DNA from 3 places in the Streptomyces sp. NPDC002754 genome. Region 3 is predicted to be linked to each of the others. Evidence: riboswitches for the same ligand, from Rfam matches in the RefSeq annotation. Region 3 holds a riboswitch; each other region holds the start of a gene.

Region 1 (3,269 bases), on a different contig from region 3:
GACTTCCACCCCCGGCCGCAGGCGGGCGAGCCCAAGCCCTGGGCGTTCCCGGCCCCGGAGCGCGGCGCGCTCCCCAATGGGTTGACGGTGCTGCGCTGCCACCGGCCCGGCCAGCAGGTCATCGCCGTGGAGGTGCACCTGGACGCGCCGCTGGACGCCGAACCGAAGGGCCTCGACGGCGTCGCGACGATCATGGCGCGGGCCTTCAACGAAGGCACCGACAAGCACTCCGCCGAGGAGTTCGCCGCTGAGCTGGAGCGCTGCGGCGCCACGATGGACGCGCACGCCGACCACCCCGGCGTCCGTGCCTCCCTCGAAGTGCCGGCCTCCCGGCTCGCCAAGGGCCTCACCCTCCTGGCCGACGCCCTGCGCGCCCCTGCCTTCGACGACAGCGAGATCGAGCGCCTCGTCCGCAACCGGCTGGACGAGATCCCGCACGAGAGCGCCAACCCGGCCCGGCGCGCCGCCAAGGAGCTCTCCAAGCAGCTCTTCCCGGCCGACGCGCGCGTGTCGCGCCCGCGCCAGGGCACCGAGGAGACCGTCTCGGCCATCGACGCGGTGGCCGTGCGTGCCTTCTACGACCGGCACGTACGCCCCGCCGCCGCGACGGCCGTCGTCGTGGGTGACCTGACGGGCGTCGACCTGGACGCCCTGCTCGCCGACACGCTCGGCGCCTGGACGGGCGACACCGCGGAGCCGCGCCCCGTGCCGCCGGTCGTCGCCGACGACACCGGCCGCGTGATCATCGTGGACCGCCCCGGCGCTGTGCAGACGCAGTTGCTCATGGGGCGGGTCGGACCGGACAAGCACGACCGTGTGTGGCCCGCGCAGATCCTCGGCACGTACTGCCTGGGCGGCACTCTCACGTCGCGCCTGGACCGCGTACTGCGCGAGGAGAAGGGCTACACCTACGGAGTGCGGTCCTTCGCCCAGGTGCTGCGCTCCGCGCCCGACGGCAGCGGCGCCGCGATGCTCGCCATCAGCGGCTCGGTGGACACGCCGAACACCGGGCCCGCGCTCGACGACCTGTGGAAGGTCCTGCGCACGCTCGCGGCCGAGGGGCTCACGGACGCCGAACGGGACACCGCCGTACAGAACTTGGTGGGTGTGGCCCCACTGAAGTTCGAGACCGCGGGGGCCGTCGCGAGCACCCTCGCCGACCAGGTCGAGCAGCACCTGCCGGACGACTTCCAGGCGCAGGTGTACCGGCAGCTGGCCGCCACGGGCACCGTGGAGGCCACGGCCGCCGTCGTGAGCGCGTTCCCCGCGGACCGCCTGGTGACGATCCTGGTGGGCGACGCCGAGCAGATCGAGGAGCCGGTGAAGGCGCTCGGTATCGGCGAGGTCACTGTGGTCGCGGGCTGAGTTCGTCTCCCGCGGCACGTCCGAAGCCCCGGCGCCGCTCCCGGCAGCCGGGGCTTCGTGGTGTCGGTCACGATCACCCCCAATCACCACACGTTCCCAAATGTCCGTATTGGCGTAGTGGTTGCCTGTCTGCCCTGTGGCGTGCGCTACAAAAGTCGGGTTCTGTTTGTTGATTCAAAGACGCCCCGCTTAGCGTTCCCTCCGGCTGTTCGCCAGACGTACGTCGCGCCCGCGACACCGGACAGTCATCGCCGAGTCCCCGTGGTGCGAGCCAGGGGAGCCGGGGACCCACCGAAGTCCCTGGGGTGAATCGGGCGCTCTTCCCGCAAGGGGAGGGGCCCGTAGGAGACCTTCCTGCTCCGAACCCGTCAGCTAACCCGGTAGGCGAGAAGGAAGGAAAGGACCAGCCACTTCATGGGGTTCACCCGTGCCACCGGGAAGCACCGCCGTCCCAGCCGCCTGACGCGCACCACCGCTCAGTTCGCGGGCGTCGCCGCCATCACCACGACGGGCGTGGTGGGTGGCCTCGCCGCTCCCGCCCTCGCCGCCGACACCGCGACAGCGCCGCACGACGGCCTCACGCAGGCCGTCGCCATCGGCGACTCCCTGGCCGAGCAGATCGACGCGCAGGCCACCGCGCAGCAGAAGGCCGCCGCCAAGGCGAAGGCCGAGGCCGAGGCCAAGAAGAAGGCCGAGGAGGCCAAGCGCAAGGCCGAGGCGGAGGCCAAGAAGCGGGCCGCCGAGAAGGCCGAGAAGGAGCGCGAGGCCAAGGAGCGCGCCGCTCGCGAGGCCGAGCGCAAGCGCCTGAACAGCTTCGTGTCGCCGATCTCCGGCTCGTACGTCTCCACCGCCTACCAGGCCGGCAGCGGACTCTGGTCCTCCGGAAGCCACACCGGCATCGACTTCCACGCCTCCAGCGGCACTTCGGTGCACGCGGTCGGCATGGGCACCGTCGTCGAGGCCGGCTGGGGCGGCGCGTACGGCAACAACGTCGTGATCAAGATGAAGGACGGTACGTACACCCAGTACGGTCACATGTCCTCGATCGGCGTCTCCGTCGGCCAGGACGTCACCCCCGGCGAGCAGATAGGCCTCTCCGGAGCCACCGGCAACGTCACGGGCCCGCACCTCCACTTCGAGGCCCGTACCGGCCCCGACTACGGCTCGGACATCGACCCCGTCGCGTACCTGCGCCAGCACGGTGTGAACGTCTGACCCGCAAGACCCCACGCACGCGAAAGCCCCGGCTCACCGAGCCGGGGCTTTCGCGTGCGTGGGGTCGCGATGTCCAAAAAATATCCCCGGATTCAGTCCCCTCGTCGGAAATTCAAGTCCGGTGGAATAGAGTCACGGGGTAAACGTTCCGGCCGCGTGCCATTCGCGCTTGACCGGGTGTCAATCGACCGCGTATCGCGGGCATCGAGGCGGAGGCCGAGTCATGCGCATTCCCGCACAGTCGGTATGCACAGCGATCCGCGACGACATCGTCGCCGGCGTCTACGAGCGCGGTGGCCGGCTCACCGAGGAACTGCTCGCGCGTCGCTACGGGGTCTCGCGCGTGCCTGTCCGTGAGGCGCTGCGCACCCTGGAGGCGGAGGGGTTCGTCGTCACGCGCAGGCACGCGGGCGCGTGCGTGGCCGAACCCACCGAGCGGGAGGCGGCCGACCTCCTGGAGATCCGCATGCTGCTCGAACCCATGGGCGCCGCCCGCGCCGCGCAGCGCCGCACCGAGGCCCACCTCAAGGTGCTGCGCGGCCTGGTCAGGCTGGGGCAGGAGCGCTCCCGGCGGGGTGAGAGCGAGGATCTGCGCTCTCTCGGCAGCTGGTTCCACGAGACGCTCGCCCAGGCCTCGGGCAGCCCTGGCCTGATCACCCTGCTCACCCAGCTCCGCCACAAGATCGCCT
Region 2 (3,269 bases), on a different contig from region 3:
TGCGCACGCTCCCGGTGGAGTTCACGACGCGTCAGAACCCCGCCGGAACTGACGGGCCGTCAGCAATGTGACATTCACGTGATCTTCGCTGCATCGACTTGTGACAGGCGTTCGAGTGCAGCTACGTTCACGGATCATCGCGACACATGCACAACCCGCACCACTTGCACCACCCGTCGCGCGTAGCAGCATCAGTCTCGCGAAAGGCAACCGCATGCTCTCCGGGAACGGTCGACACCGTCGCCCCCGCCAGGCCCCTGCTCTCGTCGTCGCCGCCGGAGTCGCCGGCAGCGCCATCGCGATCCCGCTGTTCGCCGCGAGCGGCGCGAGCGCCGCGACCACGCAGGCGTGGGACAAGCTCGCCGAGTGCGAGAGCGGTGGGCAGTGGAGCCTGGATGCCGGTAACGGCTACTACGGCGGCCTCCAGTTCACGCAGGAGAGATGGGAGCAGTACGGGGGGCTCGACTACGCCCCGCGTGCCGACCAGGCCAGCCGCTCGCAGCAGATAGCCGTCGCCGAGAAGGTTCTTGACGCCAAGGGTGTGAGTGCCTGGCCGATGTGCTCGCTCACCGCGGACCTCACCAAGGGCGACGACTCGGCGGAGGTCGATCCGGGCGTCTCCGCGTCGCCGCAGCCGTCCGAGTCGGCATCCGATTCCGCGTCCGAGCCGTCGGACACCGATGCCGACAACAAGTCGGACGACGACGCCGACAAGGCGGGCTCCACCGATTCAGCCGATTCGGGAGACAAGGGTCACGACGGCGGTGAGGGTTCCGACGCGTCGGACGAGCCGTCGGCCGACCCCTCGCGCGATACCTCCGGTAGCAGCGCCGAGGGCTCCCCGTCCCCCTCAAGTGACAAGTCCCACGCACCTTCTGACGGCGACGACACGGCCTCCTCCTCCTCCGAAACGGCCTCGCCGTCCGCCTCCCCCTCCGGTGACGGTGACGGTGCCGCGTCGGACGACGCCACGGCGGGCCGCCACCGCGGAGACCGTGCCGGTGACGACGGTTCCGACTCCCGTACGGGAGAGGGGCGTCACGCCTCGCGTGACGAGAAGCGCGGCGACGACACGTACGAGGTGCACGCCGGCGACAACCTCTGGGACATCGCGAAGGCTCAGGACGTGCACGGCGGATGGGACGCGCTCTACGAGCGGAACAAGGAGACGGTAGGTACCGACCCAGACCTCATCCTTCCTGGTCAGAGCCTGGATCTTGGGGACGGATCGGGCAAAAGGTAGCGGGAGTTCGGGCCGTTTGAGGGGGCTTTGTCCGATGTCGATCGAGTGAGACATGGGTCTCAAAGCCCCTGATCGACTTTGAAATCGGACGGATCGACCGCTTACGTTCGTGACCGCTCGCTTCAGCGGGCCCCGATGGACGTCACGCCGAATCCTGCCAACGTCCGTACGGGAACAGTCGACGCGTAAGCGCCGTAGGCAGGAGCGGGGGACCCAGGTAAGCCGCCCTTCCGGGAGACCGGACGGGCTTGGGGTTAAGCAGCGCACAAGGATGCGTCTGCCGGACACTCACTGGTCCGAACCCGACAGCTCACCTCGCAGGCGTCGGTGAGGAGATATCTCCATGCTGTTTTCCGGCAACAACAAGCACCGCCGCCCCTCCAAGGCCGTTCGCGTCGCCACGCTCGGCGGAGTCGCCGCTGCCGCCGTCGCCGTGCCGCTGATGGGTGCCGGTTCGGCCTCCGCCGCGACCACGTCCGAGTGGGACCAGGTCGCGCAGTGCGAGTCCGGCGGCAACTGGTCCACCAACACCGGCAACGGTTTCTACGGTGGCCTGCAGTTCTCGTCCTCCACCTGGTCCGCCTACGGCGGCTCGCAGTACGCCTCCACCGCCGACCAGGCCTCCAAGGCGCAGCAGATAGCCGTCGGCGAGAAGGTTCTCGCCTCGCAGGGCAACGGTGCCTGGCCGAACTGCGGCTCGGGCCTGTCCTCCACCCCGAACGAGGGTGGCGCGGACGACTCGTCCTCGCAGCAGCAGGACACCCAGAGCACGCAGCAGCGTGCCGACCGCTCCGAGCAGCGCGAGCAGCCGAAGCAGGAGGCCCCGAAGCAGGCGGCCCCCAAGCAGGAGGCCCCGAAGCAGGCGGCTCCGAAGCAGGACACCGTCACCACCCCGACCGGTAACAAGGTCGAGAAGGGTGACGGCGAGTACAAGGTGAAGACCGGCGACACCCTCAGCAAGATCGCCGAGGCGCACGACTCGAACTGGCAGAAGCTGTTCGAGAAGAACAAGGACATCGTCAAGGACGCGGACCTGATCTACCCGGGTCAGCAGCTGCACCTCAGCTAAGACCGTCCGGCCCCGCGCAGGGGCCACCAGGCCCGCACAGGGCCACCAGGTACGGGCTCGGCATCGGCGGACGCCGAGCCCCGCCGCACCCCGTCCCCACGGGCCGCTCACTTCGGCGACCTCCCTCCCGGCGCAGCCGGGAGGGAGGTCGCTGTTTTTGTTCCGTTAAGGAACATTTCGCTAACGGCGTTGTCCACAAGACGGGCGTTCGGATGGCCGATGCCCTCGGGCCGGTTACGCTCGGGGATGCGGGACCCGTTGTCCGACGGTGCCCGCAAAGCTTCGTCACATCCCAGAAGGAGATGCTCGTGCCGTCCATCGACGTCGTCGTAGCCCGGGAAATCCTGGACTCCCGAGGCAATCCCACGGTCGAGGTCGAGGTCGGCCTCGACGACGGGAGCACCGGCCGTGCGGCCGTCCCGTCGGGTGCCTCCACCGGTGCCTTCGAGGCCATCGAACTCCGCGACGGTGACCCCAACCGTTACCAGGGCAAGGGCGTCGAGAAGGCCGTCCTCGCCGTCATCGAGCAGATCGGCCCGGAGCTCGTCGGCTACGACGCCACCGAGCAGCGCCTGATCGACCAGGCGATGTTCGACCTGGACGCCACCGACAACAAGGGCTCGCTCGGCGCCAACGCCATCCTCGGCGTCTCCCTCGCCGTCGCGCACGCCGCGTCCGAGGCGTCGGACCTGCCGCTCTTCCGCTACCTGGGCGGCCCGAACGCGCACCTTCTCCCGGTGCCGATGATGAACATCCTGAACGGTGGATCCCACGCGGACTCCAACGTCGACATCCAGGAGTTCATGATCGCCCCGATCGGCGCGGAGTCCTTCTCCGAGGCCCTGCGCTGGGGCGCCGAGGTCTACCACACGCTGAAGAAGGTCCTGAAGAGCAAGGGCCTGGCCACGGGCCTGGGCGACGAGGGCGGCTTCGCCCCGAACCTGGGCTCGAACCGTG
Region 3 (3,269 bases):
GATCCTGACGGGCGTCGTGTCGATCGTTGCGATCACCGCCGTGCACCTGCGCTTCACGGAGAACCTCGACTCCGTGTTCGTCACCGAGGTCGTGACCGTGGCCACCGTCTGCGTCCTGGCCTGTGTGATCAACCGGATCGTGTACCGCGGTTACGAGCAGCTGGCCTCCGCCCGCGAGATCGCCCAGGCCGCGCAGCTCGCGGTGCTGCCCCGGCCGCCCCAGCGGCTCGGCGGCTTCGTGATCGCGGCGCGCTACGAGGCGGCGCAGGCCGGCGCGTTCATCGGCGGTGACCTGTACGCGGTCCAGGACACTCCGCACGGCATCCGGATCATCGTCGGCGACGTACGCGGCAAGGGCATGGGCGCGGTCGCCGCGGTCGCCGTCGTCATCGGCGCGTTCCGGGAGGCCGCCGAGCAGGAGGGCTCCCTGGAGGCCGTCGCCCAGCGCCTGGAGCGGGCGCTGGCCCGCGAGGGCACCCGGCGCAGCGGCATCGACGACTTCGAGGGCTTCACCACGGCCGTGCTCGTCGAGATCCCGCACGGCGTCGAACTCGTCCGCGTCCTCAACCGCGGTCACCCCAGCCCGCTGCTGCTGCTCGGCGACGGCACCGTACGCGCACTCGACCCGTGCCAGGCGGCGCTGCCGCTCGGCATGAGCGAACTCGGCAGCTGGCCCGACCGGGCCGTCGAGGCGGCGTTCCCGTCCGCGGCCACGCTGTTGCTCTACACCGACGGGCTCTCCGAGGCGCGCGACCCGAGCGGCCGCTTCTACGATCCGGCGGCCCGGCTCTCCGGACGCGTCTTCCCCGGACCCGATGAACTCCTCGCGGCCCTCGCCGTGGAGGTGCGCGCGCATACCGGCGGCGGGACGAAGGACGACATGGCGCTGCTCGCCGTGCGGCGGGGCTGAGGGGCGGGGCTGTTGGGCGGGCCCGAGTTTCTTGATCGTTGTTACCTGTGGTAGCCGACCGTAGTCGAACGGCGCCGCTCCGCATAACAATTGACGCACCATCACTTGCGCGGACGTTTGCGAGGCTCTGCCAACTCGCCCCGATCCGCCCGCTCGTGTCCCGATAAGTCCTGGCCAGAGTCGTGAACGATCAGTGGGAAGCGCTTGGAATTATTGTCTGCTGTCTATTAACGTTCGATAACGCAGCGCGGTCGTCCCAGCCGTCACAAGAGACAGCTCCGTGCGCACACGCTTAATCCCGCAAGGGAACCGGGGAACCATCAACTTGGGGTGAATCGGACATCGTTGAAGCTCGCGATGTCGGTAGGAGACCTTCCTGCTCCGAACCCGTCAGCTAACCCGGTAGGCGAGAAGGAAGGAAAGGAGAGCGCCCCCGTGGCGTCGAACCGGCCTGCCCCAGACTTCTTCTACGGACCCGAAGACGACTTCGGCGTCGAGCAGGAGACCTGGGAGGAGTGGAATCCCACCGAGGAGTCCGTCTCCCCCGTCCGCGGCAGGCATCGCACAGCCCGCCGCCGTGGTGGATTCGCTCGTAGCTCCACTGTTCTCGGCGTCGGCGTGGTCGCCGCCGTCGGTGCGGGCGGCATCGCCACCGCACAGGGCGGCAAGCCCGCGGTCCACATATCCATGCCCGACCTGTCGGCGGTCAAGGACTCGCTGCCCGCGGCCAAGTCGCTGCCGGGCGTGGGCTCGTTGATGTCCGACGGCTCGGACTCCGATTCCGACTCCGGCGCCACGGCCTCCCCGCTGAGCGGCGCCGGTATCACCCAGGCCGAGGCCGCCGACGGGCAGACCGGCGCGGGCGAGGCGCTGCGGGCCCGCATCATGCAGCAGGCCGAGACGCAGCAGGACGCGGCCGACGCCACCGCGAAGCAGGCCGCGGAGGAGGCCGCCGCGAAGCAGGCGGCCGTCGAGGCCGCGGCCAAGCAGGACGCGGCCAAGGCCAAGGAGCTCGCCGAGAAGAAGAAGGCCGAGGCGGAGGCCCGCCGCAAGGCCGAGGCCGAGCGCCTCGCCAAGCTGGCCAAGAGCTTCAAGCTCCCGGTCGCCTCGTACACGCTCTCCGGCACCTTCGGCCAGCCCGGCTCCATGTGGTCCTCCGGGTACCACACGGGCCTCGACTTCGCCGCCTCCACCGGTACGCCGATCCGCGCCATCCACTCCGGCACGGTCACGGAGGCCGGCTGGGCGGGCGCGTACGGATACCGCACGGTGCTCACCCTCGACGACGGCACCGAGCTGTGGTTCTGCCACCAGTCCTCGCTCAATGTCAGCGCGGGCCAGAAGGTCAGCACCGGCGATGTCATCGGCCGCGTGGGCGCCACGGGCAATGTCACCGGGCCGCACCTCCACCTGGAGGTCCACCCCGGCGGGCAGTCCACCGGCGTCGACCCGGCGTCGTGGCTGCGCGAAAAGGGCCTCACGCCCTGAACACGTGAACTCCGGCGGTCCTGGCGCTCACCCCCCGACGTCAGGGCTGCCGGTTTGCCCATTCCTGGGTCTCTTGAGGCGATTTTCGGCGCGGTCGCGGAATACCGTATTCCGTACGGGTGTTGAGTCGGGGCATGACTTCCTCTCCTTCTCTGCGCAAGCTCGGCACCTCCGACCTCGAGGTCTTCCCGCTGTCCCTGGGTGGCAACGTGTTCGGCTGGACCGCCGACGAGGCCACGTCCTTCGAGGTGCTCGACGCGTACGTCGCCGCGGGCGGCAACTTCATCGACACCGCCGATGTGTACTCGGCGTGGGTGGACGGCAACCGGGGCGGTGAGTCGGAGACCGTCATCGGCAAGTGGCTGGCCTCGCGCGGCCGCCGCGACGACGTCGTCATCGCCACCAAGGGCGGCCACCACCCGGAGTTCCAGGGCCTGTCCGCGGCCAACATCAAGGCCGCGGCCGACGCCTCCCTGAAGCGCCTCGGCACCGACCACATCGACCTGTACTACACGCACTACGACGACCCCGAGGTGCCGGTCGAGGAGATCATCGGCGCCCTTGACGAACTGGTGAAGGCGGGCAAGGTACGCCACATCGCCGCGTCGAACATCTCCGCGCAGCGCCTCCAGGACTCCCTCGACCTCTCCGACCGCGAGGGCCTCGCCCGTTACGTCGCGCTCCAGCCGCACTACAACCTAGTCTCGCGCGACACGTACGAGGGTGAGCTGCAGGACGTCGCCGCGCGCGCGGGCCTCGGGGCCGTGCCGTACTACGCACTCGCGGCCGGCTTCCTGACCGGCAAGTACCGGGCGGGCGTCAAGGTCGACAGCGCGCGGGCCGCCGGTGCGGGCAAGCACCTGGAGACCGA

What was found. Region 3 has a riboswitch for cyclic di-AMP ahead of ACWD2L_RS32820 (M23 family metallopeptidase). Riboswitches for the same ligand answer to the same signal wherever they lie in the genome.
Region 1: it holds a riboswitch for cyclic di-AMP, as region 3 does, so the genes downstream of both, ACWD2L_RS17655 (M23 family metallopeptidase) here and ACWD2L_RS32820 (M23 family metallopeptidase) in region 3, are expected to answer to the same signal.
Region 2: it holds a riboswitch for cyclic di-AMP, as region 3 does, so the genes downstream of both, ACWD2L_RS35805 (transglycosylase family protein) here and ACWD2L_RS32820 (M23 family metallopeptidase) in region 3, are expected to answer to the same signal.

What each region holds. Positions count from the first base shown of each region.
Region 1 is NZ_JBSFVM010000007.1:112,934-116,202, forward strand. It holds gene ACWD2L_RS17650 (M16 family metallopeptidase) at 1-1,365, shown strand, start outside; cyclic di-AMP (ydaO/yuaA leader) riboswitch at 1,605-1,766, shown strand; gene ACWD2L_RS17655 (M23 family metallopeptidase) at 1,780-2,580, shown strand; gene ACWD2L_RS17660 (GntR family transcriptional regulator) at 2,804-3,269, shown strand, end outside.
Region 2 is NZ_JBSFVM010000033.1:73,961-77,229, reverse strand. It holds gene ACWD2L_RS35815 (cytochrome P450 family protein) at 1-71, shown strand, start outside; gene ACWD2L_RS35810 (transglycosylase family protein) at 215-1,243, shown strand; cyclic di-AMP (ydaO/yuaA leader) riboswitch at 1,424-1,582, shown strand; gene ACWD2L_RS35805 (transglycosylase family protein) at 1,587-2,312, shown strand; gene eno (phosphopyruvate hydratase) at 2,621-3,269, shown strand, end outside.
Region 3 is NZ_JBSFVM010000026.1:74,034-77,302, forward strand. It holds gene ACWD2L_RS32815 (PP2C family protein-serine/threonine phosphatase) at 1-910, shown strand, start outside; cyclic di-AMP (ydaO/yuaA leader) riboswitch at 1,190-1,334, shown strand; gene ACWD2L_RS32820 (M23 family metallopeptidase) at 1,346-2,398, shown strand; gene ACWD2L_RS32825 (aldo/keto reductase) at 2,533-3,269, shown strand, end outside.